Regions from separate parts of the Paenarthrobacter sp. R1 genome, predicted to be linked through region 1. Evidence: predicted binding sites of a transcription regulator. Region 1 holds the regulator's gene; each other region holds the start of a gene.

The links. The regulator HrcA, encoded in region 1, represses chaperone genes, less so after heat shock. The targets are predictions, from matches to a motif close to TTNGCACTCGNNNNNNNCGAGTGCNAA.
Region 2: a site for HrcA is predicted at 2,030-2,056, ahead of groL (chaperonin GroEL). Genes of this name have one in related genera too.
Region 3: a site for HrcA is predicted at 3,060-3,086, ahead of groES (co-chaperone GroES). Genes of this name have one in related genera too.
Region 4: a site for HrcA is predicted at 2,284-2,310, ahead of QN084_RS21000 (Hsp20/alpha crystallin family protein). Genes of this name have one in related genera too.

Annotation. Positions count from the first base shown of each region.
Region 1 is NZ_CP127115.1:4,773,800-4,779,165, reverse strand. It holds gene hemW (radical SAM family heme chaperone HemW) at 1-554, shown strand, start outside; gene QN084_RS22625 (DUF4870 domain-containing protein) at 596-1,009, opposite strand; gene QN084_RS22620 (DUF3097 domain-containing protein) at 1,125-1,976, opposite strand; gene hrcA (heat-inducible transcriptional repressor HrcA) at 2,193-3,200, shown strand; gene dnaJ (molecular chaperone DnaJ) at 3,250-4,377, shown strand; gene QN084_RS22605 (16S rRNA (uracil(1498)-N(3))-methyltransferase) at 4,380-5,156, shown strand; gene QN084_RS22600 (GerMN domain-containing protein) at 5,193-5,366, opposite strand, start outside.
Region 2 is NZ_CP127115.1:3,405,894-3,411,259, forward strand. It holds gene QN084_RS16540 (uracil-DNA glycosylase) at 1-478, opposite strand, end outside; gene QN084_RS16545 (DUF3263 domain-containing protein) at 587-922, shown strand; gene QN084_RS16550 (LytR C-terminal domain-containing protein) at 972-1,592, shown strand; gene QN084_RS16555 (cold-shock protein) at 1,771-1,974, shown strand; gene groL (chaperonin GroEL) at 2,273-3,898, shown strand; gene QN084_RS16565 (ribonuclease HI family protein) at 4,129-5,169, shown strand.
Region 3 is NZ_CP127115.1:886,744-892,109, reverse strand. It holds gene QN084_RS04275 (GTP-binding protein) at 1-226, shown strand, start outside; gene ykgO (type B 50S ribosomal protein L36) at 252-374, shown strand; gene QN084_RS04265 (shikimate 5-dehydrogenase) at 454-1,272, shown strand; gene QN084_RS04260 (THUMP-like domain-containing protein) at 1,315-2,547, opposite strand; gene QN084_RS04255 (hypothetical protein) at 2,616-3,035, shown strand; gene groES (co-chaperone GroES) at 3,234-3,530, shown strand; gene groL (chaperonin GroEL) at 3,617-5,230, shown strand.
Region 4 is NZ_CP127115.1:4,410,986-4,416,351, reverse strand. It holds gene QN084_RS21015 (HAD-IC family P-type ATPase) at 1-875, shown strand, start outside; gene QN084_RS21010 (zinc-dependent alcohol dehydrogenase family protein) at 898-1,896, shown strand; gene QN084_RS21005 (hypothetical protein) at 1,974-2,180, opposite strand; gene QN084_RS21000 (Hsp20/alpha crystallin family protein) at 2,369-2,791, shown strand; gene QN084_RS20995 (metal-sensitive transcriptional regulator) at 2,913-3,170, shown strand; gene QN084_RS20990 (6-phosphofructokinase) at 3,215-4,240, opposite strand; gene QN084_RS20985 (HAD-IA family hydrolase) at 4,237-5,366, opposite strand, start outside.

The DNA of each region.
Region 1 (5,366 bases):
TGATCGTGGAGGAGGGGACCAAGCTTGCCGCCCAGATCCGCCGTGGCGAGGTGCCCGGCATCGACGACGACGACCACGCGGCCAAGTATGAACTTGCCGACCAGCTGATCTCGGAAGCCGGCCTGGGCTGGTATGAGGTCAGCAACTGGGCCAGGACACCTGAGCAGGCCTGCCGCCACAACCTGGCATATTGGCGCGGCGACGACTGGTGGGGTATCGGCCCCGGAGCGCATTCCCATGTGGGTGGCGTCCGGTGGTGGAACGTGAAGCACCCCGCTGCCTATGCTTCCCGCCTGGTGGCCGGAGAATCTCCGGCTGCGGGCAGGGAAACGCTCGACGCCGGAACACGGGACGTGGAGCGGATCATGCTGGAGGCGCGGCTTGTGTCAGGCCTGGCAATAGACGGCTTGGACAAGGACGGCAGGCGTGCTGTGGCGGGTTTGATAGCCGATGGCCTGGCCGAACCTGCTGCGGCCTTCCAAGGTCGCTTGGTGCTGACCCTTAAGGGACGTTTGTTGGCCGATGCGGTAGTGCGGCGCATCCTGCCGGACTGACTTACGGAAAGATCGGCCCTGCGGAAAGATCGGCGTCGCCGCTACTTGATCCAGCGAAGGTTGAAGCGGTAGCGGTGCGGCTGGCCGTGGTTCACGCGGATGCCGGCGGAGACGGAGAAGCACGTGAGTGCCACCCAGATTGCCGTGGCGATGACGGCAAAGATGTTCCCTACAACCGGTAGCAGTACGAGGATGTTCGCTACGGCCGCTGCAATGGTGGGCGGCAGCGTGAAGTTGAGCGCTTCCTTGGATTCCTGCGCTGTAAAGGGACCCCTGTCGCGGAAAATCAAGTAAATCAGCAGCGAGGGCAGGCACCCGAGGATTCCACCGAAGTGCGCCAGGGTTGCCCACTGGCGGTCCTCGCTGGCTGTGAGAGGGAGTGCGTTTGCAGGCGCGCCATGGTACTGGGGCTGACCTGCGGCCCTGCCCGGTTCTTCTGGGGCGTTCTCTGACACGTTGGTTCCCTTTGCTATAAAAAATGCTGCGGTGTTGCTGTCCCAGAATATAGGGTCCGGGGCTGTTCCGGGACCAACCCGCCGCCCGCCGCCGTCGGACGCCCGGGCGCTGGAGTCAGGGCGCAGTGAGGAAGTCGATGACTTCCTCGACGCGGCCCAGGAGGGAGGCTTCAAGGTCGGCGTAGGTGCGGACCGCGCCCAAAAGGCGCTGCCAGCCGATTCCGATGTCCTCCGCAGTCTCGTGCGGCCAGCCAAAAGCGCGCAGGATCCCCGTCTTCCAGTCCGTACCGCGGGGAACATCGGGCCATTGGGCGATGCCAAGGACCTTGGGCCGGATCGCCTGCCAGACATCCACGTAGGGGTGTCCCACGATCAGGACGTTACGGGCAGCGCCCGGCAAGGTCATCGCTTCGGCGGCGATCCGCGATTCCTTGGAGCCGGCTACGAGGTGGTCCACGAGGATTCCCAGTTTGCGCCCCGGGCCGGGGTTGAAGGCTGCTATCGCGGCTTTGAGGTCATCCACCCCGTGCAGGGGCTCGACGACGATGCCCTCCACGCGGAGGTCGTCACCCCATACTTTTTCCACGAGTTCCGCATCGTGCTTGCCCTCCACCCAGATGCGGCTCGCTTTGGCCACCTGGGCCCGTTGGCCACTGACGCGCACGGAACCCGAAGCTGTCCGGGTGGGGGAGGCTGCAGTGGCAGGCGCCTTGGGCGCGGGAGGCAGGAGCCGGATGGGCTGACCTTCCAGCAGGAAGCCGAAGCCCAGCTGGAAGGACTTGGTTTTTCCGCGCCGGTCTTCGAGGGCCACGATGTGCATCCCGCCGGACTTTTCCACGCGGGTGACCGCACCCACCCAACCGGATTGGGCATCCTCCAGCACCATCCCGCGCTGCACGGGTACCTCCGGGAGCCGCTGTTGGGCAGGAGCGGTCAGGTCCTGTGGACCCCAGGTGTCATAAGCCAAGGAATGACCTACCTCTTCGGGCTTGGACGGCTGCCGGGCCGCAGTCGCCGCCAGGCCTGCCATGGATGTCTGCGCGGGCGGTTTCAATGCTAGCAACGCGGTGGCTCATACTAGACTTGTTAGCACTTGGGCATGTCGAGTGCTAAGCAAAAGGGTCAGCTGAAGGTCCCTCGTGCATCAGTGCATGGGCCGGATGGTCTGTCAGGAGGTGTTGGAATGAGTGAGCCACGCAAACTCGAAGTGCTGCGTGCCATTGTTGAGGACTACGTACATTCGCGGGAGCCTGTTGGTTCCAAGGCCCTGGTAGAACGCCACCACCTGGGCGTATCCAGTGCGACCATCCGCAACGACATGGCGGTGCTTGAAGAAGAGGGGCTGATCGCAGCGCCACACACCAGCGCCGGCCGTATTCCGACGGACAAGGGCTACCGCCTGTTCGTCGACCGGATCTCCCAGGTAAAGCCCTTGTCGGCCGCTGAGCGTCGTGCCATCCACTCCCTGCTTGAGGGGCCGGATGATATGGACGACATCCTTGAGCGGACCGTGAGGCTCCTGTCGCAGCTGACCAACCAGGTAGCCGTCGTGCAGTATCCGCACTCCAAGCGCGCCGTGGTGCGCCATGTTGAGTTCGTCCTCCTCGGGCCAAAGCAAGTGCTCGTGGTGCTGATTGCCGACACTGGAAGCGTTGGGCAGAAGGTCATCGATGCCGGTGCCGACGTTGCCAACGAGGCCCTCATGGCGCTGCGTTCACGGTTCCTGGGCAGCATCGCCGGCACGCAGATGGACCTCCTTCCGCAGGTCTTGCCGTCCGTGGTGGCGCTGTGCCCGCCGGAGCTGCGGGGACTGGCCCAGATGCTGGCCAACGGACTCCAGGCCCTCAGCGATACCAGTAAGGAAGAGCGGATCCTGATGGCCGGCACGGCCAACCTCGCCCGTTCCAACGTGGACTTCCCCCTGAGCATAGGGCCGGTGCTGGAGGCCCTTGAGGAACAAGTTGTCATGCTCCGGTTGTTGTCGGACATGGGGGATGATCCGCGCGGCGTGACAGTGAGCATCGGCCGGGAAAATCCCTACGACGGGTTGGCCGAGGCCTCCGTGGTGGCTACCGGTTACGGTTCCGGCGCCAAGGTTGGAGTCCTCGGTCCCACCCGTATGGACTACCCCACCACCATGGCGGCAGTCCGCGCCGTAGCGCGCTACCTTTCCCGAATTCTCGGCGGCTGAAACCGGCCGTCACCAAAGACCGCAGTACAACAAGGAAGAGATACCGACTTTGAGCAGCCACTATGACGTTTTGGGAGTCTCGCCGGAAGCCACCGGGGAAGAGATCAAAAAGGCGTACCGCAAGTTGGCGCGCAAGCTCCACCCGGATGTAAATCCGGGGGAGGATGTCGCCGAACGCTTCAAGGCCGTGACCCACGCTTACGAAGTCCTGTCAGACCCGCAAAAACGCAGGGTGTACGACGCCACGGGCAATGAAAACGGAACGGACAACGGCTTCGGCGGCGGCTATTCCGGGCAAGGCTTTGCCTTCCAGGACATTTTCGACACCTTCTTTGGCGGGGGCGGGGGTCACGGAGGGCCCGCGTCCCGCGTGCGCCGTGGCCAGGACGCCCTCATCAGCGTGCGCATTGATCTCAAGGACGCCGTGTTCGGCGTCAACAAGAAGCTCGAAGTGGACACCGCTGTTGTGTGCCCCACCTGTGACGGCAGCTGCTGCCGTCCGGGTACCCACCCGGAACGCTGTGACATTTGTGGCGGCAGTGGCCAGGTCCAGCGCGCTGTGCGCTCCATTCTGGGTCAGGTCATGACCACCGCGCCCTGCGGATCCTGTGAAGGATTCGGCACCATCATCAAGGATCCCTGCAACGAGTGCAGCGGCCAGGGCAGGATCCGCAGCCGCCGGTCCCTCACCATCAAAGTGCCCGCCGGTGTGGCCACGGGGACCCGTATCCAGCTGTCCGGCCAGGGCGAGGCAGGCCCCGCCGGTGGTCCGGCAGGCGACCTGTACGTGGAGATCCGCGTCAACAGCGATTCCACCTATATCCGCGAAGGGGACGATCTCCACGCCACGCTAAGTGTTCCCATGACTGCAGCCGCACTAGGCACGGAGTTGACCCTGGAGACCTTCGACGGTCCGCAGGAGATCGATGTGAAGGCCGGTACGCAGTCCGGCGAGATCATCACCCTGCGCGGGCTCGGCGTGACGCATCTTCGCGGTTACGGCCGCGGCGACCTCAAAGTGCACCTGCACGTGGAGACGCCAACCAAGCTGGACGCCGCCCAGGAAGACCTGCTCCGTCAACTCGCCAAACTCCGCGGAGAACAGTTCACGGACGGGAAGCTCGTTGCCAGCGGCGGGATGTTCGCCAAGCTGCGGGACAAGCTCGGTAACCTGTAGCGGTGAGCAACCCCGTATTCTTCGCCCCCGCCGGCAGCCTTGGCGGATTGGTGCCTGGTTCCGTCTTTGTCCTGGAGGGCCCGGAGGCGCGGCACGCCGTGACAGTGAAGCGTCTGTCCGCGGGCGAACCGGTGGATATTTCCGACGGTGAAGGTGCCAGGCTGACGGGTAGGGTCTCCGAGGCAGGGCAAGGCTTGCTGTCCGTGGTTGCGGAAGAAGTAGCCTTTGAGGAACGTCCCGCTGTCCGGTTGGTGCTCGTGCAGGCGCTTGCCAAAGGAGACCGCGACGAACTCGCCATCGAAACGGCTACCGAGCTCGGCATTGATGCTGTGATCCCCTGGCAGGCGGAGCGCTCCATTGTGCGGTGGAAGGGCGATCGCGCCGCGAAAGCGCACGCGAAGTGGCAGTCCGTGGTGACTGCAGCAGCGAAACAAGCACGCCGGGCCTGGATTCCTGAAGTCAGGGACCTGGTGGACACTACAGCGTTGGCCAAAGCGGCCGCCGCGGCGGATTTGGCGGTGATCCTCCACGAGGACGCCAAGAACTCCCTGCGTTCGGTGATTGAGGAGGCCGGGTTCCTCTCGAACAGCGGCCCGGACGCCGCGAGGGAAGTCCTCCTGATCGTCGGTCCAGAGGGTGGGATGGCTCCCCGTGAGGTGACCAGGCTCAGTGATGCCGGCGCGGTGACGGCGCTTTTGGGGCACCACGTGTTGCGATCGTCAACGGCCGGACCGGCCGCCGTCGTTCTGTTGAGCGATATTCTGGGCCGCTGGCGTTAGCAGACGGCGGACCGGCCCAACCGCCCGGGCCAGGGCTTACTCGACCTTGAAGAGGCGGGTGTCCAGGGTGGTCTCGTCTGCGCGGCCGGATTCATCCACCTGAACAACCCGGAGTTCATACTTGCCGGGCTTCAGCGTGGCCCCGAAGGAGAAAACCCCGTATTGTCCGGGATCTCCGGTTGGCTTCGCCTGGCCGGTAAGCTTGCTGGT
Region 2 (5,366 bases), 1.4 Mb from region 1:
CTGCGTTCCCGGCATTCACGCTGAGGACGCGGTTCAACAGCAGCACTCCCTGCCCCGCCCAGGCACTGAGGTCGCCGTGGACGCGTGGCGGCAGCCCAAGGTCGTCGTGGAGTTCGCGGTAGATATTGGCCAGGCTCCGGGGGATGGGCCGCGTCTCCCGGGAGACGGAGAAGGAAAGCCCGACGGCGTGTCCCGGCGTGGGGTACGGGTCCTGTCCCAGTATCAGGACCTTGACGTCGGCCAGCGGCTGACGAAAAGCCCTCAGCACATTGCCGGCGGCGGGAAGAACCTGCGCTCCCATCCCGGCCTGCGCAGCGACGAAGCCCAGTGCCGCGCGAAGCTGCGGCTCAACCGGGCTCAGGGCCTGCGCCCAGTCCGGCGCCATCAAGTCCTCCAGCGGCGTGTCCAACAGTTCATCAAAGCCCTGACCCGAGGGGCTTGCAGGTTCCAAGTCAAAGAGCGCTTCCTCACCAGTCACCCGGCAATTGTCTCCCGTGACGCGCGGCACTTCCGAATGACAGTGGTGTTATTCGCCCGTAACATGGGGAGGAGGAAATCCCCTTACCCGCGTCTTGAGGAGTGTGCCGTGGCCGAACCCGCGCCGGAATCGATGGCGGAGCAGGGCACCGGTTTCGCCCTTGCAGACCTGGCCGCAGGTGTTCGGGAAGATTCTCCGTTGAGTGAGCGCGAGCAGCAGATACTGGCCCTGGAGCGGCAGTGGTGGAAGTACGCCGGGGCCAAGGAACAGGCCATCCGCGAACTGTTTGATCTCTCCGCTACGCACTATTACCAGATCCTGAATGCGCTGATCGATACCGAGGACGCCTTGGCCCACGATCCCATGCTGATCAAGAGACTGCGTAGACTACGTACGTCGCGCCAACGTGCGCGCACAGCGCGTCGCTTGGGGTCCGACGCATAATTCGCACGGCTGAACTGTCAGCAGCAACCAGCAAGGACAACGCTTCACCATGACCAAATATGCCAAGGATGAATTCGACCGGGTTCCGCAAAACACGTCCCGTCAGGGTGTGCACAGGGACGCCACGGAAACGCCGCGGCCTACTCTGTGGCCGGTCCTCACTGTGGGCGCCGTGGCCTTGGTCCTTGGCCTGGTGGCGTTCCTGATCCTTCCGCGGCTGGGCATCGTGGCGCCCCCGGCATCTTCCAGCACCTCGACGCCGGCCGCACAGCAGAGCGAGGCGGCACCTTCGGCAACACCCACGACGTCGGAGAGCGCGCCTATCGCTTCGGGCGAACCCACTCCGGACACGACTGCCTCGGAGTCGCCGTCTGCAACGCCATCACCGGCTCCTGTGGACAAGACCACCGCAGTGGCTGTTTACAACGGCACTGCCACCGCCGGGCTGGCCAGCCGCGTCGCCGGGTTGGTTCAGGGAGACGGCTGGGCTCTGGGCGCGGTGGGAAACTGGGGAGGACTTCCGCAGCAGACGTCCGTGGTCTTCTACAACGCTCCGGAGCAGAAGGCGAACGCCGATGCCGTAGCTTCCCTGCTGGGCATCACCACCGTTGTGGAGTCCCCGGACGTGCAGCAGCCCCTGGTCGTCGTAGTGGGACCCGGCTACCAGTAAACAGCCGAAAATACAGGGATCCGGAGTCCATCCGGCAGAACTCGGTTAAGCCTCAATAACAAAAGCAGCCCCTCACCGGCCGGGAGCAGCGAAGCGGCCGTGACAGTGGTTACAGTGGATGAATTCCGGCGCGGAGATCCCGGCTGCCGGCAACAGCTTCTGTGAAAGTGTGGGCATTATGGCTTTGGGGACCGTCAAGTGGTTCAACGCCGAAAAAGGGTACGGCTTCATCACTGTGGATGATTCCGGCGACGACGTTTTTGTCCATTGGTCGGCGATCCAGATGGACGGTTACCGCGCCTTGGAAGAGGGGCAACGCGTGGAGTTCGAACTCGGCGAAGGCCTCAAGGGGCCGCAGGCTGAAAGCGTGCGTGTAGCCTAGCGGCTCAGCTTTCGGCTGAATGGGCCTCGCTGTGGGTAGCAGCGAGGCCTTCCTGCTTGCACTCTCCACGGTCGAGTGCTAATTATTGATTTAGCACTCCTAAGCATCGACTGCTAATTTCGGCCCCGTCCGCGGAGCAGGGATTACCGCCGCTGCCAAGGAGGAACAAGAAACACCCTGATGGGGTGAGGTCCGGAGCGCGGGGCATACAGAGGCCGCGAGCGAAGGGCCGTCCGTCGCGGGCATCCCATCTGACAGGTACCTTCTTAACGACTGTCCCGAAAGGACTACCGCCGTTATGGCCAAGATCATTGCATTTGATGAAGAGGCACGCCGCGGCCTCGAGCGGGGCCTGAACACCCTCGCTGACGCCGTCAAGGTTACCCTCGGCCCGCGTGGACGCAACGTCGTCCTCGAAAAGAAGTGGGGCGCTCCCACGATCACCAACGATGGTGTTTCCATCGCCAAGGAGATCGAGCTGGACGATCCTTACGAGAAGATCGGTGCTGAGCTGGTCAAGGAAGTTGCCAAGAAGACGGATGACGTCGCTGGCGACGGTACCACCACCGCTACTGTCCTCGCACAGGCCCTGGTCAAGGAAGGCCTGCGCAACGTTGCTGCCGGCGCCGACCCGCTGTCCCTGAAGCGCGGCATCGAGAAGGCAGTGGACGCTGTTATCAGCGAACTGCTTGCTTCCGCCAAGGAAATCGAAACCAAGGAAGAGATCGCAGCTACGGCTTCCATCTCCGCCGGTGACCAGGAAATCGGTGCACTGATCGCCGAAGCCCTGGACAAGGTGGGCAAGGAAGGCGTCATCACGGTCGAGGAATCCAACACCTTCGGCCTGGAGCTGGAACTCACCGAGGGCATGCGCTTCGACAAGGGTTACATCTCCGCTTACTTCGTCACCGACGCTGAGCGCCAGGAAACGGTCCTCGAAGACCCGTACATCCTGATCGTCAACTCCAAGATCTCCAACGTGAAGGAACTCGTCACGGTTCTGGAGAAGGTCATGCAGTCCAACAAGCCGCTGCTGATCATCGCCGAAGACATCGAGGGCGAGGCCCTGGCCACCCTGATCGTCAACAAGATCCGTGGCACCTTCAAGTCCGTTGCCGTCAAGGCTCCGGGCTTCGGTGACCGCCGCAAGGCCCAGCTGGCCGACATCGCCATCCTCACCGGTGGCCAGGTCATCTCCGAAGAGGTAGGCCTCAAGCTGGAGAACGCTGGACTGGAGCTCCTCGGCACCGCCCGCAAGGTTGTTGTCACCAAGGACGAGACCACCATCGTTGAAGGTGCTGGCGACGCCGAGCAGATCGCCGGCCGTGTTGCCCAGATCCGCGCCGAGATCGAGAACTCCGATTCCGACTACGACCGCGAGAAGCTGCAGGAACGCCTGGCCAAGCTGGCCGGCGGCGTTGCAGTCATCAAGGCCGGTGCCGCTACCGAAGTTGAGCTCAAGGAACGCAAGCACCGCATTGAGGACGCCGTCCGCAACGCGAAGGCTGCTGTTGAAGAAGGCATCGTTGCCGGTGGTGGCGTTGCCCTCATCCAGGCAGGCGCCAAGGCATTCGCCAACCTCACCCTGCAGGGTGACGAGGCCACGGGTGCCAACATCGTCAAGGTTGCCATCGACGCACCGCTGAAGCAGATCGCTTTCAACGCCGGCATGGAGCCGGGCGTTGTTGTGGACAAGGTTCGCGGCCTGCCTTCCGGCCACGGCCTGAACGCTGCCTCCGGCGTCTACGAAGACCTGCTGGCTGCCGGCGTCAACGACCCCGTAAAGGTCACCCGTTCGGCCCTCCAGAACGCAGCTTCCATCGCTGGTCTCTTCCTGACCACCGAGGCTGTTGTTGCTGACAAGCCGGAGAAGAACGCTCCGGCTCCGGGCGGCGACGAGATGGGCGGCATGGGCGGCTTCTAAGCCTCCTGTCCTGCAGCATCACGCTTAGCAACGACGACGGCGGTCCTCACCTTCGGGTGGGGGCCGCCGTCGGCGTTTCCTGCCAGGGCTCGTTTGGCGAGTGGATCGGCGAAAAGCCGCGAATGCGCCGGGTTCGTGGGGAAAATTGCGGCGAGTTGGCAGGGTTCCCGCGGTCACGATGGAGGAGTGACGCGGCTTCAGTGTCTGTGAGGTCTGGCAGGATTGATTGCATGACGATTATTGCTGCCGCCGATGGTTCTGCCCTCGGTAATCCCGGGCCGGCCGGATGGGCCTGGTATGTTGACGACTCCTGTTGGCGCGCCGGTGGATGGCCCCACGGAACCAACAACATGGGCGAACTGATGGCGGTGCTGGACCTCTTCCGTTCCACCGCCCACATTCCGCACGAAGAGCTGCGGATTCTCTGCGACAGCCAATATGTCATCAACTGCATCACCAAGTGGATGCCGGGGTGGAAGCGCAAGGGTTGGCGCAAGGCCGACGGTAAGCCCGTGTTGAATGTCGATCTCCTCAAGGACATCGATCGCGCGATCGCAGGGCGCAAGTACACCTTTGAATGGGTCAAGGGCCATGCAGGCCATGAGCTCAACGAGGCCGCGGACGAACGCGCCAGGGCCGTTGCAACCGCCTATCAGCAAGGCGTGGCAGCGCCCACCGGCCCCGGTTTCTCCGGAGCCTCCGGAGCAGCTGCCGAGCCTGTCCCTGTGCACGCGGCACCAGCCGCCGCATCGGACGCAGCTCCAGCTTCAGCCCCGGCCGCCAAGGCGCCTGCCCCCTCCAGCCCCCTGCCTGCCTCGAAGCTGGATCGGGCTCCACGGCTGCATTCGGAGCCCACTTTGTTCGGTGAATCCGGTATTTTCGGCCAAGCGGACCTGTTCAGTGAGCTGGAAGATGCCGCCGCCCCGGAGCTGACACCGGAAGAACTGGTCGTGGCACTGGAACGGGAGCTCCTTCGCCCTGATGTGCGTGCTGACATCGGGCGGATAGGCGTCCTGCTTCATCCGGACTTCGCGGAGATCGGCCAGTCCGGCAGGTTCTGGACCCGCGACGCGATGATGGTGGCACTGGAGGAAGATCCCGGCGAGCACGTGGAACTGGAACTGCTCAGCGCGGACCGTCTGAGTGAAAACACGATCCTGCTCAACTACAGGAGCCTCGCGCACTCGGGTTCGGCGCTCCGAAGCTCGGTCTGGCTGTTGGAACGCGGACAGTGGAGGCTCCGCTTCCATCAGGGGACGCCGGAGAGCTGAGCGGTACCGTTGCTGGCTGCGAACCCTGAAGATATTCCGGCGGAACCTGCGGGGGGCAACCGGAGGGGAACAGGCGGCGAGAAGCAGACTGTGGAAAGTAACTTGGGGGAAGTAGCCTGCGGGACCGGCCGAAAGGGGGACATCGGCCGGCCCCGCAGGGGTCATGTCCCGGATAACGGCTCCGGGCACAGTGGAAG
Region 3 (5,366 bases), 900 kb from region 1:
CGAGGCGGCCGCACAGGCAAAGCCGCACACCGGCGTCGACATGGTCCTTGACGGTCACGCCCACCACGGCGACCGCGGAACCGTGCTGGCCCTAACCGGACGGTCGGAAGACGTGAACGCACAGGAAATCAGGCAGCTGTTGGATGGCTGCCAGCTGACCGAGGCGGAGATGGAGGCCCAACCCGCGGCGTGGGATGACCCGTTTGAGCTCAGCAAAGCCCTCTAGCCCTACAACACAAAGGAGAACATCAATGAAAGTCCGCAACTCGCTCCGTGCCTTGAAGAAGATTCCCGGAGCCCAGATCGTGCGGCGGCGCGGACGCACCTTCGTGATCAACAAGCAGAACCCGCGTATGAAGGCCCGGCAAGGCTAGCCGGGGCCACGGGGCGGGCCGGCGTTCATAAATATGACTTAGTGGTCCGCCCGCCCTGTCCGGGCTGTTTAATGGATGCATGCCCATCCTCAACAAAGACATGTCCCTGTGCATCTCGTTGGCTGCGCGACCCAGCAACATCGGGACCAGGTTCCATAACTATCTCTATGACCAGTTGGGCCTGAACTTCGTTTACAAAGCCTTTGCCCCCGCCGACATCACCATGGCGGTCGCGGGCATCCGCGGACTTCCCATCCGTGGAGCCGCAGTCTCCATGCCCTACAAGGAGCAGGTCATTGACCTGGTGGACGTCATGGACCCCTCAGCGAAGGCCATCGACTCCGTCAACACGATCGTGAACAATGACGGCGTCCTCACCGCCTACAACACCGACTACATTGCCATCGCGCGGCTCCTGAAGGACCACGAGGTGCCGACCAGCCACTCAGTATTGCTCCGGGGCGCGGGCGGGATGGCCAAAGCTGTGGCCGCCGCCCTCCGTGACGCCGGGTTCACCGACGTGACCATCGTGGCGCGCAACGAAACCACGGGCAGGGCGCTCGCAGCGCTGTATGGCTTTACGTGGCAGGACGACGTGAACGAATCCACAGCGGACCTCATTATCAACGTCACGCCGCTGGGCATGGCCGGTGCGGACGAGACTGCCCAGTCCTTCGACGACTCCACCATTGCAGCGGCGAAGATGGTGTTCGACGTCGTCGCCTTACCGTCTGAGACTCCGCTGATCGCTGCGGCGCGCCAGGCCGGCAAGCCCGTCATCACGGGAGCGGAAGTGATTGCCATCCAGGCGGAAGAACAGTTCGTTCTGTACACGGGCGTCCGTCCCACTCCCGAACAGGTCCGCGAAGCGTCGGTGTTTTCGCGGCGCCAAGCCTAAGGTCGGGCCCCGGGGCCCTCCCGCCAGCGCCCCGGGCCTGTGTCAGGCGCTGACCGGCTCCACGACGACGGCCACCCTCTCCTCCCCGATCCGGGTGAGGACCAGGGTGGCTGTCTTGGGTTTTCCGGCTTTCCCGGCAGGTTTGCCAGGCAGGAGTTGCTTGCGGAGCTCTTCCGGCGTGACCGCTGTTCCGCGCTTCTTGATGTCCAGTACGCCGATTCCGTTCGCTTTTACCCAGGCCTTGAGGGCTTTGACGTTGTATGGCATGACGTCCAGCACCCGGTAGGCGCGGGCGAAGGGCGTGTCGCGCAGCTCCGGCGCGCAGATGTAGGCAATGTGCTCGTCCACCAAGTGGCCGTTCAGCATTCCTGCCACATCCGCGACGAGGCCCGCCCGGATCACTGCGCCGTCCGGCTCGTACAGGAATCCCTCCACGGGCCCGACGGCGGCTGCCGGGCCGCCGTCGAAATCCTCACCGCTGGTGATCTCCGCAGCGCCCTGGGGGCCGATCACCAGGGCCGCCCGACGGACACCGGGCCGCGCCACTGCGTTGAACCACAGCGTTACCTCGGTGACGTCGCCACCTACGGACACCCACTGCGCTTCGCAGCCTGCGGGAACTGATTCGTGGGGCATGCCCGGACCCATCTTGACGCCGACGGCGCGTCCCGTGGCGGCAAGGCCTTCCACGAACGACAACGGCGGAGAGAAGGCTTCCGGGTCCCAGATCCGCTTGGTTCCGGAGGTGGACGTGGTGCGCCGTGCCGGATCAAGCCACACCCCGTCCACGCCGTCCAGGTCAACGGAGGTGGCATCGGAATGAAGGACCTTGGCGTGGGGGAACGGCATGAGGTTGATAGTGGCGCACGCGGCTGTGGTCTCGTCCATTTCAACGGCGGTGACGTTGATGTCCATGGAGGCCATTGCCATGGAATCGGCGCCCAATCCACAACCCAGGTCAGCTACGTGCAAAATCCCGGCCTTGGCGAAACGTTCGGCGTGACGTGCCGCAACGTTGAGCCTGGTGGCTTGTTCCAGGCCGGCCTGGGTGAAGAGCATCTGCCGGGCGAACTCTCCGAACTTTGCCTCCGCGCGGGTCCTGAGGCGGGATTGGGTAAGGACCGCGGCGACCAGCTCTGCCGGGTGCCCGGCCTTGCGCAGTTCCTGGTTCACTGCCATGGCGTCGGCCTCTTTGTAGGGCCCTAACGAGGCGAGAAGCTCCCATCCTTCGGTAGTCAGCAACGGCGCGAGGTGGTCCTGGGGAGCGTGGGGCATGCCATCCAGCCTAACGTTTATGACCTGCGGGCCGGGACCGGCCAGATCATCCGGATAGGGTTGTTTTCATGGAAGACACCGCAACCCCGCAGCCCTCCGACACCAACAATCCGGACGACCACAGTTCCGCCCGTTCCGGAGCCGAAGAGCATAGCCCCGGCCGGTCGCTTTCTACTTACGCCCGCCCGGCGTTGATCGCCGGCGTCGTCATCGCCGTCGTCTGCGTGGCGCTGTTGATCGTTATTTTCGCCTTGGATGCCTTCAACGCAGCTGCCTATTCCGTCTCCGGAAAAAACATTGGCGACGCGACGGACGAGGCCCGCGATATCCGCGAACTCCACAGCGGCGCCCGTGCAGGGGGAATCATCGGTTTGGTGATCTCCGGCGTCGTAGCTGTCGGCGCCGGCGTCGTGCTCTACCTGAACCGCGGAACAGCGGGCGGCAACGACGACGATGACTACGATCTCGAGGACCTCCGGGAGCAGTAATCCGGGTTCACCCATGACGAAATGCTGGCACTCACCTTGACCGAGTGCTAACGCCTTACATAGAGTCTTGTTAGCACTCTCCCCGTGAGGGTGCTAACCACTACCGCCAGGTACGCTGCCGGCACCGCGACGACGGTTGCACGCCTCGGCACCCTTGTTCTTAGTCCATGAATCAGCTCATGAAAAGGAGAGATCCGAGTGTCGGTCTCGATTAAGCCTCTTGAGGATCGTATTGTTGTTCGCCCGCTCGAAGCAGAGCAGACCACGGCTTCCGGCCTGGTCATTCCGGACTCCGCACAGGAGAAGCCGCAGGAAGGCGAAGTTGTTGCAATCGGCCCCGGCCGCTTCGATGACAACGGCAACCGCGTGCCGGTTGACGTAGCTGTTGGCGACGTCGTTATCTACTCCAAGTACGGTGGAACCGAAGTCAAGACCGGTGGCAACGAGTACCTCGTTCTGTCCGCCCGCGACGTCCTCGCGATCGTCGTAAAGTAACTTCCTGGAATCCCGCGCTGCAGGCCCGCTTGGAATATCTTCCAGCCGCCTGCGGTGCGGGTTTTCCGTTCTGAAAGGACACAACCATGGCAAAGCAGCTTGCGTTTAACGACGCTGCCCGCCGGTCCCTCGAGGCCGGTATCGACAAGCTCGCCAACACCGTCAAGGTGACGCTTGGTCCCCGCGGCCGCAACGTCGTCCTGGACAAGAAGTGGGGCGCCCCCACGATCACCAACGACGGCGTGACGATCGCCCGCGAAGTTGAGCTGGACGACCCCTACGAGAACCTTGGCGCACAGCTTGCCAAGGAAGTCGCCACCAAGACCAACGATGTTGCCGGTGACGGTACCACCACCGCCACCGTGCTTGCACAGGCCCTGGTCAAGGAAGGCCTGCGCAACGTTGCAGCCGGCGCCGCACCGGGCGAAATCAAGCGCGGCATCGAGGTTTCCGTCGAGGCCGTTGCCGCCCGCCTGCTGGAGAACGCCCGCGAAGTCGAAGGCACCCAGGTTGCCAACGTCGCTGCCATCTCCGCGCAGAGCGAAGAGGTTGGCGAACTGCTGGCGGAGGCCTTCGGCAAGGTGGGCAAGGATGGTGTCATCACCATCGAAGAGTCTTCCACCACCCAGACCGAACTCGTCCTCACCGAAGGCATGCAGTTCGACAAGGGCTACCTTTCCCCGTACTTCGTCACCGACGCAGAACGCCAGGAAGCCGTCCTCGAAGACGCCCTGATCCTGATCAACCAGGGCAAGATCTCCTCGCTGCAGGAATTCCTGCCGCTGCTGGAGAAGGCGCTGCAGGCCTCCAAGCCGCTCTTCATCATCGCCGAGGACATCGAGGGCGAAGCCCTGTCCACGCTGATCGTCAACCGCATCCGCGGCACGCTCAACGTTGTTGCCGTCAAGGCTCCCGGCTTCGGCGACCGCCGCAAGGCCATGCTGCAGGACATCGCCACCCTCACCGGTGCGCAGGTTGTTTCCCCGGACCTGGGCCTGAGCCTGGACACCGTTGGCCTGGAGGTGCTGGGTACGGCCCGCCGTATCACCGTCACCAAGGACCACACCACCATCGTTGACGGCGCCGGAACCGAGCAGGACGTTGCGGACCGCGTTGCCCAGCTCCGTGCTGAGCTCGCCCGCACCGACTCCGACTGGGACCGCGAGAAGCTGCAGGAACGCCTGGCCAAGCTGGCCGGCGGCATCGGCGTCATCAAGGTTGGCGCTGCTACCGAAGTCGAGCTCAAGGAAAAGAAGCACCGCATCGAGGACGCTGTTTCCTCTACGCGTGCCGCCCTTGAAGAAGGCATCGTTTCCGGCGGTGGCTCGGCCCTCATCCACGCCCTCAAGGCCGTGGACGAGGACCCGGCCGTCAAGGCACTCGAAGGCGACGCCGCCGCTGCGGTTGGCATCGTCCGCCGTGCACTGACCCAGCCGCTGCGCTGGATTGCCCAGAACGCAGGCTTTGACGGCTACGTTGTGGTTGCCAAGGTTTCCGAGCTCGAGGCGAACCACGGCTTCAACGCCAAGTCCGGCGAGTACGAGGACCTGACGGCTGCCGGCATCATCGACCCCGTCAAGGTCACCCGCTCTGCCCTCCGCAACGCCGCTTCGATCGCTGCCCTGGTTCTCACCACCGAGACCCTGGTTGCCGAGAAGCCGGCCGAGGAAGAAGACGCACACGCAGGCCACCAGCACTAGGCTGCCTGCCCCAAAGAGCCCCGGTCACGCCCAGTGGCCGGGGCTTTTTGCTGCCTCGCCGCGGCTGCAAACCGTCCCTCTATCACCTCCCGCCCGCTTTCGGGCGTCCCCCTATCACCTCCCGCCCGCTTTCGGG
Region 4 (5,366 bases), 360 kb from region 1:
ACAATGCTGTGTTCGGCCGGGTAGGCCCCCACCAGAAGAAGGACCTGATCCAGGCCCTTCAACGAAAAGGCCACACTGTTGCCATGACGGGCGACGGCGTCAATGACATTCCCGCGCTTAAGGTTGCCGACCTGGGCATCGCGATGGACACGGCCGCCCCGGCAACCAAGGCCGTGGCACGGCTGGTCCTGCTCGATGGACGCTTCAGCCGCCTGCCGGGCATTGTGGCCGAAGGGCGCAGGGCTATCAACAACATGGAACGGGTATCGATGCTCTTCCTCAGCAAGACCGCCTACGCCACGGTCCTGGCCGTGGCCTGCGGATTGTTGCTGCAGCCGTATCCCTTCCTCCCCCGCCAACTGTCCGCCGTCGATGGCCTGACCATTGGATTACCGTCGTTCTTCCTGGCACTCCTGCCCAGCAGTCGTCGCTACGTCCCGGGCTTTCTGAAGCGTTCCCTGTCCTTCGCGATACCGGCAGGAGTCATCACGGCCACAGCCATTCTTGGGGTCAACACCTATGCGTCCCTCAGCGGCGATCACAGGGTCCTGACAAGCCGCTCGGCCACCACCATCACCTTGACCATCATCGGATCGTGGATCCTGGCTGTGACTGCCCGGCCCCTGAACGCAACGAAGGTACTGGTCCTGGCGGGATGCTACGTGGGGATGGCAGCGGTGATGGGCCTTGATTTCCTCCGCGGGTTCTTCCTGCTCGAATGGCCTCCGCCTGACCTGCTGCTGGTCTCGGTGCTGACAGCACTGGCGGCAAGTACCGCCGTCGAGCTGGTGGGACGGTACGTCACGCGTGGCAACCACGGTGCAGACGTGACTTTCGCCTCTGGAAGGCGGGAAGGGTCCGTGCGAGCCTCCTGATATCCGACGACAAGGAAGAGTCATGCGTGCATGGTGGGTTGATGTGCCGGGGAAGATAGCGGACAAGCCTTTGAGGATGGGCGAACGCGAGGACCCGCGGCCCGGGCCGGGCGAGGTACTCCTGCGAGTGGATGTGTGCGGTGTCTGCCGCACCGACCTCCATCTCGCCGAGGGCGACCTTCCGCCCCGCCACGCCGGGGTGATCCCCGGCCACGAGGCCGTAGGGACGGTCATGGAAAGTTTCAGCGGGGGCCGCTTCTCCCGCGGGGACAGAATCGGTGTCGCTTGGCTCGGCCAGACCTGTGGCCACTGCCCCCACTGCCGGCGCGGCCAGGAGAATCTCTGCCTGGCGCCCCGATTCACGGGGTGGGACCGTGACGGCGGCTTTGCCGACCACATGACGGTGAATGAGGACTTCGCTTATGCCTTGCCTGCGCGCTTCACCAACGAACAAGCGGCACCGCTCCTGTGCTCGGGGATCATTGGCTACAGGGCCCTGGAACGGGCTGCGCTACCGCCGGGAGGGAGGCTGGGCATCTATGGCTTCGGCGGGTCCGCCCACTTGACGGCCCAAATCGCCATCAGCCAAGGCGCGTCGGTCTACGTCATGACCCGTTCGGCACAAGCCCGGGACCTGGCCCTCAGCCTCGGAGCGGTTTATGCCGGCGACGCCTACGATGCTCCGCCGGTCCCCCTGGACTCAGCCATTCTTTTTGCTCCCGTGGGCGATCTGGTTCCGGCCGCCCTGCGGGCGTTGGATCGCGGCGGAACCCTGGCCATTGCCGGCATCCACCTCACGGACATCCCGTCCCTCAATTACGAAAATGAACTCTTCTATGAACGGCAGATCCGCAGCGTCACCGCCAATACCCGGGCCGACGGCACCGCTTTCCTGGCCCTGGCCGCGGAGATCGGCCTGGCCCCTACCGTCACCACCTACGACTTCACGGAAGCGGACCGTGCGCTGGAGGATCTGGCCAACGACCGCGTCACCGGCGCTGCGGTTCTGAAGATGCGGTGACAGACCCACCGAGGCGACGCCGTTTCCGGTCCGGCGTGTTGGGCTGGCGGCCGCCGGGTGGGGGACCCGGGGCAACGTCAGCTATGAGTCTCCGTGTCATCTCCACCCAGCCGGCGCTCCAGCTTTTCTTCCGCGGCCTCCCGGCGTTTGCCGATGCGGAGCAGCCTTTGGACCAAGGGGCTGCCTTGGAGCGGGAGACCCGTCAGCCTCTTGCGGGAACGCCCTTTTCCCTGGCCGTCGTTGGGCCGTTGGGGCTCCGACTCCGGGTTGACCCGTCCACCCATAACTGACTCCTCCCTGCACCCGGCAATTCCGCGGGCATGTCCCCATCCTGCAGCAGTCCCCGGCGCAGGGTAAGGGCCGGAAGACCCCGGCGCGGGCGGGGACTTTGGACTCTGGAAGCCGCGTTGCCAAGGCGAAAAGCTGGTACTGCCGGGAAAGGTTCCGCGGCTGATAAGAGATGGAGGCTGGCATGACCGAGCTGACGAAATGGCTTGATGCGCGTCGCTCACCGATGGAGCTTATCGAGAGATTGTTCGACGGCGACAGCAGCGCCGGGGGGATCAAAGTCGAGGAAGTGGTTGACGGGAATACGTTGGTGATCCGTGCCGAACTTCCCGGCATCGACCCGGAAAAGGACGCGGAAATCACCGTCTCCGACGGCGGCCTGACCATCCGGGCCGAACGCCAGGAAAAGAAGGAGCACAAGGAAAAGGACAGCTACCGCTCGGAGTTCCGGTATGGCTCCTTTGTCCGCCGCATACCTTTGCCGGACGGCGTGAAGGAAGGCGACGTGACCGCTTCCTACAAGGACGGCGTCCTCGAAGTACGGGCACCCATCCCGGAAAAGACAGCGGCAGTTTCGCCCTCGAAGGTTCCCATCACCAGGAGTTGAGAACGTGCTGCGGGCAGGTGCGAATGGAACGGCACCTGCCCGGCCTGTCGCCAGCCGCCGCTATCAGTACACCCATGGGGGTATACCATGGAGGGCAGCAACCCACCGATGGAGCACCCTCATGGAACTGAACCCCACCGAACTCACGCCTGTGATCAACCGCCTCAAGCGCGCACAGGGGCAGCTCGCCGCCGTCACCCGCATGTTGGAAGAAGGCCGTGACTGCAAAGACGTTGTCACCCAGCTCGCCGCAGTTTCGAAGGCGCTGGACCGGGCCGGCTTCGCCATCATCGCCACGGGCCTGGAGCAGTGCATCATCCAGGAGGACCAAACGATGGACAGGAAAGAGCTGGAGAAGCTGTTCCTCTCCCTCGCCTGACGCTCGACAGTAGGGCAGCAGGGCAGCAGGGCAGCAGGGGCAGGTCACCCAAACAGCATTTCGGCCTCCAAATACCGGTCTTCCGGGACCGTGTGCAACTCACCAATCGCGGCAGCAAGGGCAACAGTGGTGATGTCCGTGCCCCGCGAGGAAACCATCACGCCCCACTCCCCCTTGGATGCTGCACGGACGGCAGCCATTCCCAACCGCGTTGCCAGGACCCTGTCGAATGCCGTGGGCGCCCCACCCCGCTGGATGTGACCCAGGACCGTGGCCCTGCATTCGATTCCCGTCAGTTCCTGGAGCTGTTCCTCCAAGAGGTATCCGATGCCGCCCAGGCGCGGACGGCCAAAGGTATCGAGTCCGCGCGGGAAGTAGGGAGCATCCTGGCCTGCTGGAACGTAGGCCTCTGCCACCACCACCAGTGGCGCCCTGCCCCGGTTCCGGGCTGACAGGACCCACGCCGCTGCCTGCTCCAGGCTCACCCGGCGTTCCGGGATCAAGATGGCGTGCGCTCCGGCGGCCATGCCTGCATGAAGGGCAATCCAACCGGCGTTGCGCCCCATGACCTCGGCAATCATGCACCTGTGGTGGGATTCGCCGGTGGTGCGCAGCCGATCGATCGCTTCGGTGGCCGTTTGCACGGCGGTGTCGAACCCGAAGGTGTAGTCCGTTGCGCTGAGGTCGTTGTCGATGGTCTTGGGGACGCCGATGACCTTGATGCCCGATTCGCCCAGGATCCGGGCAGCAGCGAGGCTGCCTTCTCCCCCCACTGCAATCAACCCATCAACGTGGTCGCGCTCCATGGATGCGATGACTGCCGGGGCTCCGCCGGACGTGATGGGGTTGGTCCGGGAGGTTCCCAGTATTGTTCCGCCCAGGCGCGAAAGGCCCCTGACCGATTCAAGGGTCAGGGGTACGGAGTTGTTGCTGAGCACGCCGCTCCAACCGTCCAGGTAGCCCACGAAGTCATACTGCCCGGTACGGACCCCGGCCAGGACTGCTCCCCGGACGACGGCATTGACGCCCGGGCAGTCGCCGCCGCTCGTCAGGATCCCCAACCTTTTCATCGCGATCCCGCCTGCAGCCTGAAACTCCGGCTCTCCCCTGCCGGCAGCATCAGTATTTGGTCGCGGACCTGGATCCGGAGCGGAGGAGCGCTGCCGGGAGAGGACGTGACCCGGATCCGTTCCGTGGTCAGTTCGATGTCCAGCCAGTGCCCCTGGGTCTTCACCGTGAAGGAAACGGCGTTGAGCCCGTGCGGCAAATTGGGGGTGAAGGTGATTCCTGAACGGTCCATCCGCAGCCCCGCGAAACTTCTTTGGATGACGTCCACCGTGCCCGCCATCGCACCCAGGTGGATACCGGCTTTGGTCGTGCCGTGCTGGGTGTCATCCAAGTCCGCGTCGAGTGCTTCGCGGTAGCTTTCCCAGGCACGGTCAGGGTCCACGGCAGCCAGGACGGAAGCGTGCGCCACCCTGCTGAGTGTCGAGCCGTGTGCTGTCCTGGCGAGGTAGTACTCAACGGTCCGCGCCAGCTGTGCCTCGGTCATGCGGTAATCCAGTTGGTGGAGCATCGCGATGAGGCCGGAACCACCCAGCAAGTACGGCAACATGAGGACGTCCGCCTGCTTGGCGAGCTTGTATCGGTTGACGTCATCGCCTTCCGCCCCCAGTATCAGGTCCAGCCGCTCTATGTTGTCGTACTCTTGCCGGTAGCCATCCCAGTCCAGCTCCCGCAAAAGATCGTACCCTTCGAACTGGCTGATCAGGCCGTCTTTGTTGAACGGCACATACATGGCCCGGGAGAGCCTGCGCCAGTGCGCCCGCTCGCGTTTGCCGACACCCAGCCGTTCCAGCAGTTCCTCCTGTTCGTGGCCCGGGAACATTGAAGTGACGTCGGCGGCCTTGCCACAAACCCACGCCGCCATGACGTTCGTGTAAGCGTTGTCGTCCAGGCCGGGAACATCCCGCCCGGGCAACCAGGTGTGGTATTCATCCGGGCCAGCCACTCCGCGGATGTGGTACCGGCGATGACCGGGATCGTGGACGGCCAGGGAGGCAAAACAGCGTGCCACGTCTATGAGCAGCTCTGCGCCGTGTCCCAGCAACCACGGGACGTCGTTGGTGGATTCGAAGTACTGCCAGGCGTTGAACGCCACTGCGAGTCCGGCGTGGACCTGCAGGTGCGAATAAT